Regions from separate parts of the Brucella sp. LJL56 genome, predicted to be linked through region 2. Evidence: riboswitches for the same ligand, from Rfam matches in the RefSeq annotation. Region 2 holds a riboswitch; each other region holds the start of a gene.

Region 1 (5,176 bases), on a different contig from region 2:
GTAACAATGACTTGCGGCGGGCCGATTACACATCCCAGTCAGGCGGAGTGCCTAAGTTCCAATGAACGGTGGCTCGGTGCACGATAACGAATATGGCAGCCATCGATACCGTGATATTCCACGTCGACTTCTACGCCAAAGACTTCGGCGATGCGCTCCGCTCGCAAGACATCGCGCGGCGTACCGAGCGCAACGAGATTGCCCTTATCCATCACCGCGATACGGTCGCAGAACATCGCGGCATGGTTCAAGTCATGCAAGGCAGCCACGACCGTGAGCTTCTGGCGACTGACAAGATCGAGCAACCCGATCTGATGCCCAATATCGAGATGATTGGTCGGCTCGTCCAGAAGCAGTATCCGCGGTTCCTGCGCCAGGGCGCGCGCTATATGCAGACGCTGCCGCTCGCCTCCAGAGAGCGTGTGCCAATAGCGGTCGGCAAGATGGACCATATCAACGTTGACCAACGCCTGGCCAACGATTGCATCATCTTCCGCCGACCACGGCGACAGCGCGCCGAGATAGGGCGTCCGCCCAAGCTCTACGGCCTGACGCGCCGTAATGCGCTCCGTCGTTCCTGCCTGTTGCTCGACCAGCGCCAGTTGCCGTGCAATCTCGCGACGGCTGAAACTGTCGATAGGCGCTCCGCACAGGCTGACTTCACCCACACGGCATCGACGGACACCGGAAAGCAAAGACAGAAAACTCGTTTTGCCCGATCCGTTCGGACCGATGATGCCGAGAAACTCGCCCTCCCTCACCTCCAGCGAAACATTCCGCAGAATTTCGACATTGCCCGCCGACCAGCCGACATTGCGCGCCGAGAGGATCATGACGAAGCCCTCCTTTGTCCCAGCAACAAGGCGAAGGCCGGCGCACCGAACAAAGCCGTGATGACACCGATCGGCAAAACCTGCCCCGGAATGATGATGCGCGACAGGATGTCGGCGACGATCATGAAGATTGCTCCAATCAGTGCTGCCGCTGGCAACAACCTGCCATGACGGACCCCGACCACCATTCGCGCCGCATGGGGAATGACAAGCCCGATAAAACCGACTGACCCGACGATGGAAACCATAACCGCCGTCATCATGGCGCTGACACCGATCAGCACCGCATAGACGCGACGTACCGGTATGCCGAGCGAAGCGGCGGATTCCGTTCCGAAGGTGAAAGCATCAAGCGCACGCGCATGCCATAGGCAGATGGCAAGACCGATCAGGCAAGCTGGCAAAGCGAGCGTGACGTCCGGCCAGCGCACGCCGGAAAGATTGCCCAAAAGCCAAAACATGATGCCGCGTGCCTGCTCGGCATTTGCAGCCTTGGTGACGATGAACGAAGTCAAGGCATTGAAAAGCTGTGAACCGGCAATGCCTGCGAGGATGATCGCGCTGCTGCCGCGCCCCGCCCGCAGTGCCAGCAAGGACACGAGACAGAAAGCAACGATAGCGCCAATGAACGCACCGAGCGATAACGTCAGCACGCCAGCACCGATGCCAAGGATGGCGACGCTGACAGCCCCTGTCGAGGCACCGGCGGAGATGCCCAGAATATAAGGATCAGCGAGCGAGTTTCGAAGCAGCGACTGCAGAATGACGCCGGATATTGCAAGCGACGCGCCGCAACATGCCGCGATGAAAGCACGGCTGAGGCGATAACTCCAGACGATCCCTTCATCGATGGGTTCAAGCGGATATCCGGCATTCCACACCCGGTTGGCCACGGTCTTCGCAACCACATCGAGCGGTATCGCCGTTTCGCCTATCGCAGCTCCAAGCCAAAGGGCAAAAAGCAACAGGACAAGCGAAAAGGCCAGAAAGAACACGCCGGAGCGTGCCCTTCCCTTCTGTTTGAAGCCCGTTGTCGCTGCCCGCGCCGTCACTTGTTCAGGTCCGAGGCGGCAATGTCAGCGGCAAGCGTTTCGATGCCTTCGATCACGCGAAGCGACGTGCTCATCGACTGCGCATCCATGTCGAAGACATGCTTGCCCTTGACCGCAGGCATCAGCTTCGTGACCGCATCATTGTCCAGAAACTGGTGCTTGACGGCAATGTCGTCAGCCGGATAGCGACGGCGATCCAGTTTTGCAGCAACGATCATCGAAGGGTTCGATTTCGCAATCGTTTCCCATCCGACCGTCGGCCATTCCTCCTCACTGTCGATCACATTCTTGATGCCGAGTGCCGAAAGAATATAAGCGGGCGCACCGAACTTGCCCGCGACATAGGGATCGGCATCCACCTGCGTGCTGGAGAACCAGACGACGGCGGACAGCTTGCCGCCAGCAGACCCGACCTTCTCGCGTGCAGCCGCTTCTCGCGCCTTCAAGTCAGCGACGAGTCTCTCGCCACGCTCCTGCACATTGAAGATTTCCGCCAGTTCGGTAATTTCCTGATAGACGATATCCATCTTGAAGGCTGCCGTGCGAACGCCGTCGCCACCGCCGGAATTGTCTTTGCCAACGCAATCGGATGGCGATGTGTAAGCCGGAATACCCAGTTCCTCGAACTGCTCAGGCTTTGCCACGATGCCTGTCGGGCCGACATGCCACTGGAAATCTGCCGTCACGATATCCGGCTTCTGCGCCAGAACACTTTCAAAGCTGGGATCATTATCGGCAAGCCGCTTTACCTTGGCGTTCACCTCCTCAAAGCCCTTGAGAACAGGGCCAAACCAGACCGCTGTGCCGACAACCCTGTCGCCGAGGCCAAGGCTGTAAAGAATTTCTGTGCTGCTCTGACCAACCGCAACCGCGCGGGTGGGTACCTGTTTGAAGGTAACGTCACGACCGCAATTTTTCAGCGTCAGCGGATATTGCGTTTCCGCTGCCTGTGCGGCCACCCCGCCTGCGAAAAAAAATGCGGCCGCGCAAAAGGCGGCGCGAAACGGCATCTTGCCGAGAATATTCATGAAAGTCCCCGAAATGATGAGAGAAAGACGCCCTGTCAGGCAGCGGAAAGAATCCGGCGCAGAAGACGGACAGGCATATCCGGAGACACGTCGAAATCATGCGATGACGATGGAAGAATGCGTCCTACGACGCGGAAATCTGTCATAACCAGCTCCTGCTCCGGGCATCCCCGCCCGTGACAATGGACAACACTAGACGGCAGGTCTCCTGGCTCACGAATATCTGCTGTTCATCTGCCTTCCCGCGCTTCTCCGGCACAGTGGCATGACGCTTTGAACGTCACGAGGATGAACGGCAATCCGCTTACAGTTGCGGGGGCAGCCACGGTCTTGGCCCCTTTTCGGGTCGTCCTCACCGTGTTCCCTATTAATCCCCTTCGCTCTCGGTCGGGGAACCGTCGTTACACTATTACGTCGGCGTATCGTCGCCGTCAAGCGCATCTCACCCGCTATTTCGGCATACTATTTTCAAGCGATTCGAAAGCCCGTTACGTAAATTACGGCCAAACTATTGTCGCATGTGCTGGCCTATTGAATTTGTTTTCGCTAATCTCCATGTAGTCTGCTCCCGCTAGAGGAGCGGGACTTGGGGAGGTCCGCCGGAGGGCGGCATACATTCCATTTGGGAGGACATATGCGTAGATTTATTCTGGCCCTGACGTCGGTAGCGGCGTTGGCTATGGCGGGTTCTGCTTCAGCGGAAGACTACAAAGTGCTGGCGCCTGCCGCTCCGGGCGGCGGCTGGGACCAGACGGCGCGCACGATGCAGAGCGCGCTTCAGGACGAAAAGATTTCCGGCAGCGTGCAGGTCATCAACGTTCCGGGCGCAGGCGGCACCATCGGTCTCGCGCAGTTCGTGAACCAGAACAAGGGCGATCCAAGCCAGCTCATCGTTGGCGGCTATGTCATGGTCGGCGCTATCCTGACCAACAAATCACCGGTGACACTTGATGCCATCACGCCAATCGCTCGTCTTACCGGCGAATATGAAGCTATCGTCGTACCCGCTGCTTCCGACATCCAGAATCTTGGCGATCTTGCAGCAAAGCTGAAAGCCGATCCTGGCTCTGTTTCCTGGGGCGGCGGTTCCGCTGGCGGCACCGATCACATCACCGCGGGCCTCTTTGCCAAGGCAGCAGGCGTCGACCCGACCAAGGTCAACTACATTGCCTTTTCCGGCGGCGGCGAAGCATTGGCGGCCATTCTCGGCAATCAGGTGACCGTTGGCATTTCCGGCTACGGCGAATTCGAAGCCCAGATCAAGGCTGGTACGCTGCGCATCATCGGCATTTCGAGTGACGAGCGCGTGGAAGGCATCGACGCACCGACCTTCAAGGAAGGCGGCGTGGATGTTTCGATCCAGAACTGGCGTATGGTGGGTGCAGCTCCCGGCATCACTGCCGAACAGGAAGCTGCCATCAATGCCGATATCGAGAAAATGGCGAAGTCGGAATCCTGGCAGAAGGCGCTTAAGGATAAAGGCTGGGCGGACACCTATCTTGCCGGTCCAGCGTTCAAGGAGCAGCTTGCCAAGGACGTCGCCGCGACTGAAACCATCCTCAAGGAAATCGGCCTCGTCAAATGACAGGATCAGACCAGCAGGAAAAGCGCCGCCCGGAAGGGGCGGCGCCAGATTTCGCCGCTCTTGTCATCGCACTCGTTCTTGCAGCCGTCGCCATTGCCATTGCCTGGTCGACGACCTACGGCAACGACGTGACGAGCTACTCACCGGTTGGCCCAAAAACCGTTCCCTATGTCGTCGCAGCCGGATTGTTCGGCCTTGCCGTCTGGACCGTGTTCGAAGCGCTTCGCGGCGACTTTCCCGAGCGTGAGCATCAGGAAATGGCCCCTATGGCATGGATCATCGGCGGTCTGGCCATCCAGATGCTGACGATGAAGACTGTCGGCTTTTCCCTGTCCACCGGCCTGCTTTTCGCAGCAACCGCGCGCGGCTTCGGCTATCGCAAATTCTGGATCAGCGTTCCCGTCGGCATCGTCTTCGCCTTCGTGATCTGGTTCATCTTTGCGCGCGGCCTGCAGCTATCGCTGCCGTCCGGCTGGCTCGAACAATTCGTTTAGAGACGGAGCGCTTTCATGGATACTGTCGCACTTCTCGCCAACGGACTTCTGGTGGCGCTTGAACCATCGAATCTTCTTTATGCGCTGATCGGCGTCACGCTCGGCACAGCCGTTGGCGTGCTCCCCGGCATCGGCCCGGCGCTCACCGTAGCGCTCCTTCTGCCCGTTACCTACAAGCTGGACC
Region 2 (5,176 bases):
GTTCCAGCAGAAGCTCAAAAGCAAAATCCTTGATCGTCTGCTTCTGCTCTTCGTTCAGCCGCTCCAGTCCGCGCTGGAATTTATAACCAATGTAATAGCCATGCACGGCTTCATCCCGAATGATGAGCCGGATAAGATCGGCCGTATTCGTCAGCTTTGCCCGGCTCGACCAGTACATGGGCAGATAAAAGCCAGAATAGAACAAAAAGCTTTCCAGAAAGACGCTGGCGATCTTCTTTTTCAGCGGATCATCCGCGCGATACTGGTCCAGGATCAGCACAGACTTGCGCTGTAGAAACTCGTTTTCCTCCGACCAACGATAGGCATCGTCAACATCCGGCGTCAGGCACAGCGTCGAGAAAATCGACGAATAAGAGCGCGCGTGAACCGCTTCCATGAAGGAGATGTTGGACAGCACCGCCTCTTCATGCGGCGTCACGGCATCATCCATCAGCTTCACGGCACCGACCGCGTTCTGGATCGTATCGAGCAGCGTCAGTCCGGTGAAAACGCGGATCGTCAGCTGCTTTTCCTGCGGTTTCAGCGTCTCCCATGACTGAATGTCATTGGAAAGCGGTACTTTCTCCGGCAGCCAGAAATTGCCGGTCAGACGATTCCAGACCTCAAGGTCTTTCTCATCTTCGATCCGGTTCCAGTTGATGGCGCGCACGGCTGCAGGCTTCGGGTTCTTGGTCTTCACTTGAGTATTCATGGTCATCACCAGTGGTCAGAGGGCGCAGGAAACGCAACCCTGCACTTCCGTGCCGGAAAGCGCCATCTGGCGCAGGCGGATGTAGTAGATAGTCTTGATGCCCTTCTTCCACGCGTAGATCTGTGCGCGGTTGATGTCGCGTGTGGTTGCGGTATCGCGGAAGAACAATGTCAGAGACAAGCCCTGATCGACGTGCTGCGTTGCCGCCGCGTAAGTGTCGATGATCTTCTCCGGGCCGATCTCATAGGCATCCTGATAGTAATCGAGATTGTCATTGGTCATGAAAGCTGCCGGATAGTAGACGCGACCGATCTTGCCCTCCTTGCGGATTTCAATCTTCGACACGATTGGATGAATCGATGACGTCGAATGATTGATGTAGGAGATCGAACCTGTCGGCGGCACGGCCTGAAGGTTCTGGTTATAAAGGCCCCCCTCCATCACCGCATTCTTCAGATCGCGCCAGTCGTCCTGTGTCGGGATCGCAATGCCCGCCTTTTCAAAGATTTCGCGAACCTTTTCTGTCGCCGGTTCCCAAAGCTGATCCGTATATTTGTCGAAATATTCGCCCGACGCATATTTGGATTTCTCGAAACCTTTGAAGGATTTCCCCATCTCCACCGCGATCCGGTTCGATGCGCGGATCGCATGATAGGTCACCGTATAGAAATAGATATTCGTGAAATCGACACCTTCGTCCGAACCATAGTAAATCCGCTCGCGGGCAAGATAACCATGCAGGTTCATCTGGCCGAGACCGATGGCATGGCTTTCATCATTGCCTCGGGCGACCGATGGCACGGAACCGATGTGGCTCATGTCGGAAACGGCGGTAAGAGCACGGATCGAGGCCTCGATGGTCTTGCCGAAATCAGAGGAATCCATTGCTGCCGCAATGTTGAGTGAGCCCAGATTGCACGAAATATCCTTGCCGAGATGATCGTAGGACAGATCTTCACTGAAGATGCTCGCCTCGCTCACCTGGAGGATTTCCGAACAGAGGTTGCTCATGGTGATGCGCCCGTCGATTGGATTGACGCGGTTCACCGTGTCCTCGAACATGATGTAGGGGTAGCCGGATTCGAACTGGATTTCGGCCAGAACCTGAAAGAACTCTCGCGCGCTGATCTTCTTCTTGGTAATCCGCGCATCGTTGACCATTTCGCGGTATTTTTCCGTGACCGAAACCTCTGTGAGAGGCACACCGTAAACCCGCTCCACATCATAGGGGGAGAAGAGGTACATATCCTCGTTGTTCTTCGCGAGCTCGAAGGTAATGTCCGGTATGACCACGCCGAGAGACAGGGTTTTGATGCGAATTTTCTCGTCTGCATTTTCGCGTTTCGTATCGAGAAATCGCATGATATCCGGGTGATGTGCGTGCAGATAGACTGCGCCAGCGCCCTGCCGCGCGCCAAGCTGATTGGCGTAGGAAAAGGAATCCTCCAGAAGTTTCATCACCGGAATGATACCGGATGACTGGTTCTGGATTTGCTTGATAGGTGCGCCCGTCTCACGGATATTAGTGAGGCTCAGCGCCACACCCCCGCCACGCTTCGACAATTGCAAGGCCGAATTGATGGAGCGGCCGATGGACTCCATATTGTCCTCGACCCGCAGCAGAAAGCAGGAGACAAGCTCGCCGCGCTGCTTCTTTCCTGCATTGAGGAATGTGGGTGTCGCAGGCTGGTAGCGGCCCGAAATGATCTCATCAACCAGATCGCGCGCAAGCTGTTCACTACCGCGCGCCAGCGCCAATGCCACCATGCAGACGCGGTCTTCATAGCGTTCCAGATAGCGCTTTCCGTCGAAGGTTTTCAGCGTGTAGCTGGTATAATACTTGAACGCGCCTAGAAATGTCGGAAAACGAAATTTTCTCGCATAGGCTTCGTCGAAAAGGTCACGCACGAAATTGAAGGAATACTGATCCAGCACCTCCTGTTCGTAGTATCCCTCCGTCACCAGATAATCGAGCTTTTCCCGCAGATTATGAAAAAAGACAGTGTTCTGGTTCACGTGCTGGAGGAAATACTGCCGCGCGGCCTGCCGGTCGCGATCAAGCTGGATTTTCCCCTCGTCATCGTAAAGGTTCAACATCGCGTTGAGCGCGTGATAATCCAGCCCGTCCGAGAATTTTGACGGTTTGTTGCTGTTGGAATTCACCGCTAGAGGCGCATCCTGCGCCACTGGCCGTGGTTCGCGCTCCCGGATCAGGGTCGTGTCTGCCGTGTCCAAAATCGTTCCATCCCGTTTTTGACATTGCCAATGTCCTCATCGGTTCCCAGAAGCTCGAAGCGGTAGAGATAGGGAACCTGACATTTGGCGGAGATAATATTGCCGGCGATACAGAAGGCTTCGCCGAAATTGCTGTTCCCCGCGGCGATGACGCCGCGGATGAAAGAGCGATTGTTCTCGTCGTTGAGGAAGCGGATTACCGGCTTGGGAACAGCGCCCTTGGAACCGCCGCCGCCATATGTGGGCGTCACCAGTATAAATGGCTCGCGCACCTGCCATCCGCCCGAACCGTCCATCGGGATACGGTTCGACCGCATTCCAAGCCGCTCAACAAACCGGTGCGTATTTTCCGACCGGCTGGAGAAATAGACGATCAGGCTCATGAGATCGCAACTCTCAGGCGAGAGCACTGATCATATCGGGCCGGAAGCCCGCCCAATGGGATTCCCCGGCAACGACCACCGGCACCTGACGATAGCCCATCCCCTGAACGAGATCGAAAGCGCCGGCATTGGCGGAAATATCGATAACTTCATATTCGATACCCTGGCGATCGAGGGCACGCGTGGTCGCGGTGCACTGGACACAGGCGGGCTTGCTGTAAACGGTGACGTTCATTTCTTCCTCACTGATTGGGAGACGCAAAGAGCCGTTCGCGCATCGCAAGATGCGCGTCAAAAAGCACAAGATAGGAAACCGGTCAGCCGCCACGACGAGCAGTCTGACCACAACAAACTATGCCTCGAAGGGAGGACCGGAACCGAAACTAAACAGACTGGACATGGACTTCACCCCGAAGCTATGAGCGGGAAGTTCGGGGCAGCAATCTGCAAGACAATAGCTTGCCACACAAGATTGCGCGCCAACCGGACACCCCGCCCGTGGACGTACTCGTTCAAGGCAGGTCTCCTGGCTCACGGATCAACGTTTCTGCCCGCCTTCCCGGCCTATGCCAGTGACATGATGAACAGAACTCTCCGCTTACAGTTGCGGGGGCAGCTCCGGCATTGCCGCATCCGTCATGGATGAAACGCACCGGATTCCCGTCTTAGCTTTCGACTCAACGAATCGAAAGAACCTAGAACACTATATATAGTAGTCTAAGTTAAAAACTGGTCAACAGGTAGATTGAATCAGCCTGCAACATCTTAGCTGGGACCAGCGCAGTCTTAATTTGCAGGTCTAATAGGCTTTGGTCTGAATTCCGGCTTGATGGCCTTCAGGGCCATACGGTCGACCATCGCCGGAGCGATGAGTTTGAGCCAGCGTCCGAATCGCATCTGGCGGGTCATCAGCACTTCGCGCTTGCGCGCATGGACACCTTCCAGCATCAGCCGTACAGCTTCTTCGACGGACATCATGTCATCTTCCCGCACACCGCTCGTTGCCAGTGCGCCGCCGCTTGCGCTGTAACCTACCTTGCGAATGTCGGTTTTGACGACGCCCGGATAAACGATGGTGACGGATATGCCGCTCGGCTGTAGTTCCGCGCGAAGCGCCTCACAAAAACCTGAAAGAGCGAACTTCGTTCCGCTATAGGCCGTGCGACCCGGCACGCCGATCAATCCGGCGACGGATGACACCGCCACGATCCGCCCCTTGCTTGCGGCAAGATGGGGAAGCGCTGCATGAATGGGCCAGACGCTGCCCCAGTAGTTCAACTCCATCAACTCATGCATCCAGTTGAGGTCATCCGGCTCGATCTCGGCGAAATTAGCATGTGCTGACATACCCGCATTCACGATCAGCGTATCGATGCGACCGAAAGCGGCAGCGGCCTTCCCGATCAGGGCGATACAGGCAGCACGATCTTTCACATCGGTCGGCACCACAAGAACGGAACTACCCAGTTGTCGTAACTCGGTGGCCAGATTTTCCAGCTTTTCGACATTACGCGCAGCAAGCACAAGAGCAGCGTTGGTACGGTCGCGCCGGGCAATTTGCCGTGCGGCTTCAGCGCCTATACCATCTGATGCTCCCGTTATGATCGTCACGTCCATGCCAGGCCCTCCCTGCCTATCGATAAGACAAGCAGGGTACAAGCTGTACAATCCGCACGTCCAGCGATTTAGACCCTGCTCGATAGAATGACGGCGATGACCAGACCGTCGATCCGCGATACGTGTTATCGCTGGCGCGGGCGATGCGCTTCGCCCATAACGCACGGCAATCAGGCGAAGCCCGGTAAATTGCTTTGAATGAAGCATTCACAAAACCGTGTGACCGACG
Region 3 (5,176 bases), on a different contig from region 2:
ATTCGTCCGCTGCCCGCTGTGCATCAACCTTGTCGTGGTCATCAGCAAAACGGCCTTCGGCGACGGCTGCCGCATCAATCACGGTTACCACACCGTCGACTGTTACCTGCGTCTTGATTTCCGGCCAGTTGAATGCGGCGACGAGTGGCTGCGGCAATGCCAGACCGGAGGTCTCGATCACGATATGATCGGGACGATCAGCGCGATCCAGAAGCTTGGTCATGGTCGGAATGAAATCATCGGCAACGGTGCAGCAGATGCAGCCATTGTTGAGCTCGATCACATCTTCTTCGCGGCAGGCCTCGATACCGCAACCTTTCAGAATACCGCCATCAACACCGAGATCACCAAACTCATTGATGATCAACGCGATGCGTTTTCCGTTGGCGTTTTCCAGCAGGTTGCGGATCATCGTCGTTTTGCCCGAGCCAAGAAAACCCGTAATGACTGTCGCGGGAATTTTCTGTCCCTGCATCGATTTATCCCTTCATCTTGAGCGGCAGCCCTGCCGCCATGAAATAAACTTCATCCGCAACCGCGGCCACTGCCTGATGCATAAAGCCTGCATGATCGCGAAATTCCCGTGCCATGCGATTTTCCGGCACGATCCCAAGTCCAACTTCGTTCGAAACAAAAACCACAGGTCCAGCAAGGTCCGGAAAGAGGGCAACAAGACTCGCGGTCTCGGTCGCTATATCTCGTTCAGCCATCATCAGATTGGTCAGCCACAAGGTCAGGCAATCGACCAGAACGAACCGATCCTCGGCAGCGTGCAATCCAAGTGCACCGACCAGATCAAGCGGCTCCTCCACCGTCTGCCATTCAGAACCACGTCGGTCGCGGTGAATGGCAATGCGGCTTTCCATTTCCTTGTCGAAAGCGCGTCCTGTTGCCAGATAGAGTGGTTTAAGCCCCGATGTCTCAACCATCTTTTCGGCATATGACGACTTGCCCGAACGGGCTCCGCCGAGGACCAGAACCGATTTTCCCGGCGAAGCCATTTTCATCAACCTTCAATCTCGGACGATGCATAGTGCTGGATGAACCAGCCGAGTGCGAGGCCGATCACCGCCCACATGAACAGGTTAGTCGCCAGCGATGCGACTGCATATTGCGAAGCAAGCAACGACGGAATCGGCGATGAAGTATCTTCCGGATGCGGTGCGCCATAGAGATGCGGCGCCACGATCAGCACCAGCCCAAGGATCTTTGCCCAGATTTCCTGGCGCAACATGATGAGATAGAGCCCCAGACCGCTGAGCACCACGGTTGCAATCCACCAGAGCTGACGTTCGGCTAGATCAGCGGCAGGCATTGCCGGTAGTTCCGGCGATAATCCCAATGCAGGCAGAAACGCGACCGCAAAGAAGCCCGCAATACCCCAATAAATACCATTCTGCATTGTAATGCGGCGACCGAGAAGCAAGGCTACGCCGCCCAGCAGGAGGGCAAAACCGGCTCCGGCAACAAGATTGGCAAGAAGCGTATTACCCAGCCGCCCAAATGGCAGTTCAGCCCCTTCTTCTTCCGCATCTGCGGCAGCGGCACCATGATCGTGTGGTGCGGCTTCCGCTTCACCATGGCTATGGCCACCGCCAGCCTCTTCATAGGTTTCGGCCTGTAGGATCAAAGGCACGGTCTTCAAATACATGGCGGGAGTAACCAGCAGCCCGGCCAGAAGACCGGCGGCAAGCGTCGCCAATAAATAACGGATCAACATTTCTGTCCCTCAATAGCAATTTCGCGCCGATGGCCATCCACCATCGAGCCTTGCTTATTCAATTCCGAAAGATGGTCGACTGCTCAGTGGCAGGGAAAACCATAGGAATGACGCGTGTCATGTGCCGAATCGTGCAGCGCGTCGGAATGGGCAAGCCCCACGCCATAAATCAGGAACGCGCCGAGAAGCAGTGAAACGACAGCCGTGCCCAGACGGGCAGCGAGCGGCATTGCAAGTGTGCTGGAAACAGAATTTTGAGTACGTGCAGCCATGACAACCTCCGTGCAGGCAGCAGGGAAAAACCTCCCATGGGGTTCAGGCTCAATGCCCTCACGCAACAGGCAGGTCTCCTGGCTCACGGGTCGTAAGGATTGAAGCTACCTTCCCAGAAGTTTCAAACTCCCAGTGGCCACCGGTTGCCCGGCTTGCCTCATCCCTCTCCGCTCTACAGTCGCGGGGTCGGCTGCGATAAAGACGCCCGGCATGGGTCCGTCCGTCGCATTCCCTTTTGGTATTACCGGGATTCGTCCCGGCAAAACCTGTTGCATGGTTCCAACACTAGGCTTTCGGCCCATCGGCGTCAATCGTAGCCGACACGTATCGGACGTGGAACTGATTTTCACCTCAAGTTAAACAACGCATCAATATCAAGACAGGTTTCCAGCTCCCCGGCCAGTTCATCCAGTGCGGCCTCGACACCAGCGCGGTAGTTCACTGAGCTGCCGCGTACGCCAAGGCTCTCCAGAAATCGCCTGCGGAACTCGTCTGTGTTGAAAACACCATGAAGATAGGTTCCCATGATGCGCCCGTCCGGCGATATCGCTCCGTCGTCATGCCCGGCAATACGCGCAAAGGGCCTCGCCACATCCGGTCCAGTCGTACGCCCGATATGAATCTCATAGCCTTCCAGCGGCGTATTATGGAGAAGCGAGGTTGCCTCCACATTGCGGACCACTTTTTCAGGCTCCATCAGGGTTTCGACATCCAGAAGTCCAAGCCCTTGAATATCGCGTATATGCCCCTCAATACCGGCAGGGTCGCTGATATGACGACCAAGCATCTGGAACCCGCCGCAGATGCCCAGCACATGGCCACCTCCTCTGACATGGGCAGCCAGTTCTCGATCCCAGCCATTGTCGCGAAATGCCAGCAAGTCGGCGATCGTTGATTTGGTTCCGGGCAGAATGACAAGACCTGTATCGTCCGGGATACTGGAACCCGGCGGCACCATGACCACCTCGACGTCAGGTTCGGCTTTCAACGGATCCAGATCATCGAAATTGGCGATACGTGGCAGCATCGGCACTGCAACCACGAGCGACTTCTTGTCTCCGCGCGTAGCCCGTTCAAGAACGACCGAATCCTCAGCAGGTAATCGCGATACCGCTTTCAGCCACGAAACCACGCCAAACGAGCGCCAGCCGGTAAATTGGGTAATGGCAGTGAGCCCGTCATCGAAAAGAGAAATATCGCCCCGGAACTTATTAATGAGAAAACCACGAACCATCGCGCGGTCTTGCTCGGACAAAATAGTATGGGTGCCGACAAGGGACGCGATCACACCACCTCTGTCTATGTCACCGACCAGAACCACGGGAACGCCGGCCTGCGTGGCAAACCCCATATTGGCGATGTCGCCAGCACGCAGATTGATTTCTGCAGGTGACCCTGCCCCTTCCACCAGCACAAGGTCCGCGCCTTCGCTGACCTTGGCGAAGGATTCCATGACTGCCGCCATGAGCTGCGGTTTTAGTTCCTGGTAATAACGTCCGCGCGCTTCACCCCGCACTCGGCCCTGCACGACGATCTGACTGCCCATGTCTGTCTGCGGCTTCAGGAGCACCGGGTTCATATGGACGGAAGATGGCACACCGCAAGCAAAAGCCTGCAGCCACTGGGCCCGACCTATTTCACCGCCACCGTCGCTGACTGCTGCATTGTTGGACATGTTCTGCGGCTTGAAAGGGCGAACGTTGAGACCACGATTACGTGCAGCACGGCATAGTCCGGCAACAAGAACACTTTTGCCGACGTCCGAACCCGTTCCCTGAAACATGATTGCGCGTGTCATGGACTGCTGCGTAGCTTAAACTGAACTCGCTGGCAACGGAGCCTCATCCAGCCACCGTCTATGCAAAAATGCGCATCAGTTTATTACAAATGTGAGCAACATTATTCCAATGGAGCGTTGGCAGTCTCACAGGGGTATGATCTAGTCCGGTGACGAAGTGCAGTGCTACGGGGAGGAAACCATGGATGCTGCCGACCAGAACCAGTTCGAGCTGAACGAAGATCAGCTTGCCATTCAGGATATGGCGCGGGGCTTCGCCAGTGATCGTGTCGCCCCGCAGGCTTTGCAATGGGATCGTGACAAGCACTTTCCTATTGATATCCTGCGCGAGACGGGACCACTCGGCATGGGTGGCATTTATGTGCGCGAAGATGTCGGCGGATCGGCGCTAAACCGGCTGGATGCCGTGCTTATTTTTGAAGCTCTGGCAACTGCATGCCCTTCATTCTCGGCCTTCGTTTCCATTCACAACATGGCCGCATGGATGATCGATACATATGGCAATGAGGAGCAACGTCAGCGCTTTCTACCGAAACTCGCATCTATGGAATCGCTTGCCAGCTACTGCTTGACTGAGCCCGGATCCGGTTCGGATGCAGCGGCACTCAGGACGCGCGCCACACGCGATGGCGACCACTATGTCCTCAACGGTTCCAAACAGTTCATTTCCGGTGCGGGTGCCACGGATGCTTATGTGACGATGGTGCGTACCGGCGAGGACGGCCCCAAGGGAATTTCCACCATCGTTGTGCCAAAAGATGCACCCGGCCTTTCTTTTGGTGCCAACGAATTCAAGATGGGCTGGAACGCACAACCGACGAGAACCGTCAATTTCGACAATTGCCGCGTCCCGATTGGAAATCTTCTCGGCGAAGAAGGGTCAGGTTTTCGAATAGCAATGGCAGGGCTTGATGGTGGCCGCCTCAACATTGCTGCCTGCTCGCTCGGCGGCGCGCAATCGGCGCTCGACAAGGCACTGGAATATTGCAGCCAACGCAAGGCCTTCGGCCAGACAATCGATCGTTTTCAGGCATTGCAATTCCGCCTCGCCGACATGGAAACTGAACTCTCGGCCTCGCGCCTCCTTCTTTACGCCGCAGCAAGCAAGCTGGATCGCAAGACCCACGATGCTGGTAAGTGGTCGGCCATGGCCAAACGCTTCGTCACCGATAAGGGGTTCGACGTGGCGAATGAAGCACTGCAGCTCTTTGGCGGCTATGGCTATCTTCATGAATACGGAATCGAAAAAATCGTCCGCGATCTGCGCGTGCATCAAATTCTGGAAGGCACGAACGAGATCATGCGTGTCATTATCGCACGCCAGATGATCGGACGTTGAGTTTGGAGCGTGCTCCAAGTTAACAACCGCCAAGGGAGGAATTCAA
Region 4 (5,176 bases), on a different contig from region 2:
GTGCCCAGCACGGCAAAAAGCTGCACACGAGCCAGATTGACGCCCATCGTTGCCGCAGCATCGGCCCCCAGTGTCAGACTGTCGAGTGACCGCCCGAGTGCCAGAAGCATCACCCAGCCAATGAGGATGAACGGTGCGGCGAGAACCACATGCGTCATCGATCTGTCCGCCAGCGATCCGAGCATCCAGAAGACGATTTCCATTGCGGCAAATGGGTTGGGCGACAGGTTCAGCGCCAGCGCCGTCAATGCACCGGCGAGACTGGTCACCGCGACACCGGCCAATATGACCGCAAGCGTACCAGCATTGCGCCCCGCCAGAAGCTTGACGAGAAACACCGACACAAAGGCACCTGCAAGCGCGAGGAGCGGCAAAGCCAGCGGGAACAGAAGCGAGAGACCGCTATAAATAGCAATAACAGCACCGAATGACGCGGATGCACTCACACCAAGCAGGCCGGGTTCCGCAAGTGGATTGCGCAGGTAACCCTGCAAGGCAGCACCGGACAAACCAAGAGAAGCGCCGATGAGGAGCGCGAGCAGTGCCCGCGGCAGGCGGATTTCGCGCATGACCAGTACGATCATCTCGCTGTCATCGCCGAAAAGCGCCCTGAGGCTGTCGGTCATACCGATCGCAGCAGGCCCCGTCAGCAACGAAACGATGAAAAGCAAAGCCACAAGCATGGCCAGTCCGACGAGCAGAAGATAGAAGCGGTTCCGTTCAGTCACGCGCCGCCTCCGCAAGTTCTGCCACAGCTTCGACGCTGAATGGACCACCGCAAACCGTCAGATTATCCGCTATCGTCACTGGCCTCGCCTGTTTTTCAAGCGCCTGTAACGCTGGATGTTCAAAATTCTCGAAAGCCAGCGCAGGTGCACGATCTCTTGAACTACGCACCAGGATATCCGGCTTTTCGAGCAGCAGCTTTTCCAAGGGCAACGGAGCAGAACCACTGACGCCCACCCTATCGGCCAGATTATCAAGCCCGGCAAGATGCACAGCCTCATCAACCAGTGTTCCCCGACCTGACGTGTAACTGTTGGCATAATAAAGCGCGACCGTCTTGCGGCGAGCTGGAGGGCGAATTGCCGCCAAAGCAGCTTTCATTTTATCGACTTCCGAGCTCGCTTCCGCCTGTCTTCCGAGCAACTCACCCATGCGACGCAGATGATCTTCTATATCGTCGAACGAACGGGCGGGCGCGAACTCTTCCACACGGACACCCAGTCTGCGCAACAGCCCCACCGTTGCCCTTGACGAGAATGTTCCGGCCAGCACAAGATCAGGTTTCATCAGAAAAACTTCTTCTGCCTGCGCATGATTGACCGTCAACTTCCGGGCTTTCGCAGCCATGACGGACAGTTCCGGGTCCTGCGACAGATAGGAAACCGACTGCAACTGCCCCTTGCTCGCCAGTAGCAATGCGAGTTGATCGGTACATACATTGATGGAAACGACGCGTTGGGGGATTTCCACTGCGTCTGCTGAATTTCGAACAAAAAGGGCCAGCCCAACCGCAAGGCAGAAGCTGGTGATCCATTCTACGGATGCCCTTTTCATTCTCTGTGCAGCCTCAGAAATTCCGGGTCAACCCGATATTGATGGTGCGTCCCGGTGCAATATAGCCAGAGCTGGTCTGATAATCCTTGTCAAAGATGTTCTCGACAGAGAATTTCAATTGTGATTGCTTGTCGATGGAATAGAGCGCGACGAAATCAGCAGTCACATAATCACCAAGCTTCTTTCTGTTAGCAGCGTCAGCATAGCGCGAACCGCCATAGATCAATCTTGCGGTAAGATCGAGCTTCTCAATTGGTGTGAAATTAACCTCAGCCGCAGCCTTAAAACGTTCGCGATAGGGAAGATCGTTTCCTGTGGCTTCATCAATAGGCCGTTTAAGGTCCACTAAACCCTTGACACCCCACTGTTCGTTGAAGCGGTGGTCAAGCGTCGCTTCAAACCCAGTTATGTGAGCTCGATCAACGTTTACTGGCAACCACAAATGTGTTTGTTCGTCCTCTCTCCAGCTAATACCCTGCCTTAACCGGGTGTCGTAGAATGCCATATCCAAACTGGTGCCGGAACTTATCTGCCAGTTTAAACCCAGTTCATAAGAGCCCGATTTCTCGGGTTTTAGATCTGGATTTCCCGACAAAGGATAATAGAGATCATTGAACGTCGGCGCGCGGAAACCGGTAGCGTAAGAAGACCGTAGCACCAGATCGGGCAGAATTTCATAGCTCACACCAAGATTATAGGTGACGACATCGCCGAATTGGCTGTTGTGATCATAACGCAATCCGCCATCGAAACGCAGCGCCTCGTATTCGAGCGAATATTGTCCGAATATGGCGGCCAGATCGCGGCTGGTTTCATCATAAGCAACGGTGGTGTTAATCTCCTCGCGATAGGCTTCCACACCAGCGGTCACGGTGTGGCCGACCTTGCCCGTATCGAAACTCTTTTCTGTCGAGGCAAAGACACCATAACGCTTGGTTTCAAACCGATCGGATCCACTCACGCCCTTGCGGAAGTTACGGCTGCTGTCGATGCCCGTGCTGAACTCCAGCGTAGACGACCAATCTGCCGTATGATCGACACGCGTTCCGATCTTGCCGGTAAATGCTGTGCTGTCAGCCTGGTTCGGCGATGGCGCTTTGGCGTCGTACTGGTTGCGTCCCCGACTGAAGAGACCATCCGCATAAATTTTACCCCAGTCGAAATCCTTCGACAGGGCAAAGTTGAAAGAGCCCTGCAAAAACCCGTCGCGATCCGGTTCATGGCCATAGGCGTCGGGCGCGGTAAAGTCATACCCTTGCGTGCCTGTGACCGCCGCGCCGAAAGCATAGTCGATGCCGTCGCTGCTGCGTCCTTGAATGGACCCGGATGTATAGCCGCCCCAGGGATGGCTGACGCCGGTAGAAAGACTGCCGCACCAAGGGCGTTCACCACAGGCTCCACCCTGCTTGGTGATAATGTTGACCACCCCACCCATGGCATCAGCGCCATATTGTGCAGAATGAGCCCCCTTGGCGATTTCGATGCGCTCGATAGAGGTTAGAGGAATATTGGAAAGCGCGGTCGAGCCACTCGTTGCCGACGCGGTGCGCACGCCATTGACCAGAACAACTGTTTGATCAGAAGACATTCCACGAACAAAAATTCCGGCGGAAGAACCCTGACCGCCATTCGTCTTTATGGAGATACCGCTATAGGACTTCAGCAGCGACTGCAGATCGGGAGCAGCCGACCGTTCGATATCTGCTGAATCGATAACAGTCACAGACGAAGTCGAGCGCTGCAGCGAAGATGCGCGGCGCAATGGCGTGACCACGATTGTATCGAGAACAACGCTGCCGTCGCCATCTGGCAGATTTTGAGCAAGCGTCGTGGACGGCAACGCAAGAACGCTGGCCGATACGAGTAGAACCGATGATTTTATAAGGCACATTTTCCCTCAACCCGCCGAACCGGAGACCGATAAACGGCATTTCCTCTCACCGCAGGTTGAAGCAATGGCAGCGCAAAACGCCCTTCTTCCCAACGGCAACATTTCAACAATGTCACCGCCACGGGCAGCCGCGCCTGAACACACCCCGTGTCCACGCATGGGTGACCAGATACGGCAGGTCTCCTGACTTCCGGGTCGTCGCTTCCCCTCCGCCTTCCCGAATGCATCGAATGCTCTCAGTGGCTTTCACCGCTTGCACGGCTATGGAGGATAGCTCTCCGGTTACAGTTGCGGGGGCAGTCGCGGCATCAGCCAGATGGCTTCACCGTGTTCCCTTTTCATCCGCCTGAACAGCGGAACCGTTTCCTGATCAAGTCGATAGCAACATGGTTAAGGATTCGCAACTCTATTAAAGCATGTCTCCCTAAAGTGGGAACCGGCTTTGGGATAAAGACATGCATGAAAACAAAAGCTTATAGCGTGTCATATGCGTGTGATAAAATGCGACACGCTTTAAAGCGCAATCCAGCACAGAAAACTGAAGCACATTCGCAAGGAATGGATTCAGCCTCATGATTTCAAAGGTCTTTCCTATCGCAGAAATGCACGGAAACGCTGAAGCGCAAAGTAGAACAACACAGAACCAATGACGATCAGTGCCAGAAATTGCGGCCAGACCACGCCCAGCCCTGCCCCGCGAAACAGGATCGATTGCGCCAATATGACGAAATGCGTATTCGGCGCGGCCAGCATGATTGTCTGGATGATCTCGGGCATGCTTTCACGGGGCGTTGTCCCCCCTGAAAGCACCTGTAACGGCAGAAGCACCAGCATCAGTAGCATTCCGAACTGCGGCATGGAACCAGCCGCCGTTGCCAGGAAAATGCCAAGGCTGGTCGTCGCAAAAAGCTGGAGCGCTGCGCCCACGAGAAACAGCGATACCGACCCATAGATCGGGACGGCAAGCAGCCCTTGCACTACGAAGACCAACGCAAAAGCAGAAGCAACCAGCACGACGAGCCCCATGGACCATATCTTGCTGACCATGATTTCAACCGGCGTTACCGGCATCACCAGCAGGTGTTCAATGGTTCCATGTTCGCGTTCTCGAATAAGGGCTGCGCCCGTCAGGATGATCGACAGCATCGTAACGGATGAAATCACGTTATTGATTGCACCGAACCAGCCCTTGTTCAAATCCTGATTGAATCTCGCTCTGAGATTGAGTTCGACAGGCGCTTGTGCGCTACCGCGATAGCGATTAAGAAATTCGCTCACCTCACTCGACACAATTGACTGCACATAGCCGCCCCCGGTAAAGGCCTGGCTCATCCGGGTTGCATCGACATTGAGCTGGATTGTCGGCGAACGGCCTGCCAGAAGATCGCGCTGGAAATTCGGCGGTATGTTCAACGCGAACGTATCCAGCCCCTCATCCATCCGGGCATCCATTTCATAAGACGAAATCAGCTTCGGAGGCACAAAATATGGCGGATAGAATGCCGTCGTTATCCGGCTGGAAACCGGCGACTGATCTTCGTCGACAATCGCTATTGCCGCATTGTTAAGAGTTTCAGGCATCGCCTTTGATGCCGTATAGATCGCAAGCGTAAAGGCATAAACGATCAGGATCAACAACATCGGATCACGCGCGAGACCGCGCAGTTCCTTCACGCCAAGCTGGAATATGTTGGATATCCGCATCTTAGCTCGCCTGTTTCTTGA

The links. Region 2 has a riboswitch for cobalamin ahead of nrdH (glutaredoxin-like protein NrdH). Riboswitches for the same ligand answer to the same signal wherever they lie in the genome.
Positions count from the first base shown of each region.
Region 1: linked by a shared signal. The riboswitch ahead of ACYSN1_RS11015 (ABC transporter substrate-binding protein) and the one ahead of nrdH (glutaredoxin-like protein NrdH) in region 2 are both predicted to bind cobalamin.
Region 3: linked by a shared signal. The riboswitch ahead of ACYSN1_RS17915 (CbtB domain-containing protein) and the one ahead of nrdH (glutaredoxin-like protein NrdH) in region 2 are both predicted to bind cobalamin.
Region 4: linked by a shared signal. The riboswitch ahead of ACYSN1_RS17710 (TonB-dependent receptor domain-containing protein) and the one ahead of nrdH (glutaredoxin-like protein NrdH) in region 2 are both predicted to bind cobalamin.

Region 1 is NZ_JBTXLQ010000002.1:525,475-530,650, forward strand. It holds gene ACYSN1_RS11005 (ABC transporter ATP-binding protein) at 39-833, opposite strand; gene ACYSN1_RS11010 (FecCD family ABC transporter permease) at 830-1,885, opposite strand; gene ACYSN1_RS11015 (ABC transporter substrate-binding protein) at 1,882-2,913, opposite strand; cobalamin riboswitch at 3,095-3,328, opposite strand; gene ACYSN1_RS11020 (Bug family tripartite tricarboxylate transporter substrate binding protein) at 3,548-4,498, shown strand; gene ACYSN1_RS11025 (tripartite tricarboxylate transporter TctB family protein) at 4,495-4,992, shown strand; gene ACYSN1_RS11030 (tripartite tricarboxylate transporter permease) at 5,008-5,176, shown strand, end outside.
Region 2 is NZ_JBTXLQ010000003.1:202,130-207,305, forward strand. It holds gene nrdF (class 1b ribonucleoside-diphosphate reductase subunit beta) at 1-712, opposite strand, end outside; gene nrdE (class 1b ribonucleoside-diphosphate reductase subunit alpha) at 728-2,947, opposite strand; gene nrdI (class Ib ribonucleoside-diphosphate reductase assembly flavoprotein NrdI) at 2,923-3,330, opposite strand; gene nrdH (glutaredoxin-like protein NrdH) at 3,344-3,565, opposite strand; cobalamin riboswitch at 3,830-4,044, opposite strand; gene ACYSN1_RS12935 (SDR family oxidoreductase) at 4,117-4,947, opposite strand.
Region 3 is NZ_JBTXLQ010000007.1:176,479-181,654, reverse strand. It holds gene cobW (cobalamin biosynthesis protein CobW) at 1-475, opposite strand, end outside; gene cobU (bifunctional adenosylcobinamide kinase/adenosylcobinamide-phosphate guanylyltransferase) at 480-1,001, opposite strand; gene ACYSN1_RS17920 (CbtA family protein) at 1,007-1,720, opposite strand; gene ACYSN1_RS17915 (CbtB domain-containing protein) at 1,804-1,992, opposite strand; cobalamin riboswitch at 2,044-2,278, opposite strand; gene ACYSN1_RS17910 (cobyric acid synthase) at 2,340-3,791, opposite strand; gene ACYSN1_RS17905 (isobutyryl-CoA dehydrogenase) at 3,973-5,130, shown strand.
Region 4 is NZ_JBTXLQ010000007.1:128,505-133,680, reverse strand. It holds gene ACYSN1_RS17720 (FecCD family ABC transporter permease) at 1-728, opposite strand, end outside; gene ACYSN1_RS17715 (ABC transporter substrate-binding protein) at 721-1,560, opposite strand; gene ACYSN1_RS17710 (TonB-dependent receptor domain-containing protein) at 1,574-3,451, opposite strand; cobalamin riboswitch at 3,608-3,830, opposite strand; gene ACYSN1_RS17705 (ABC transporter permease) at 4,043-5,155, opposite strand; gene rbbA (ribosome-associated ATPase/putative transporter RbbA) at 5,157-5,176, opposite strand, start outside.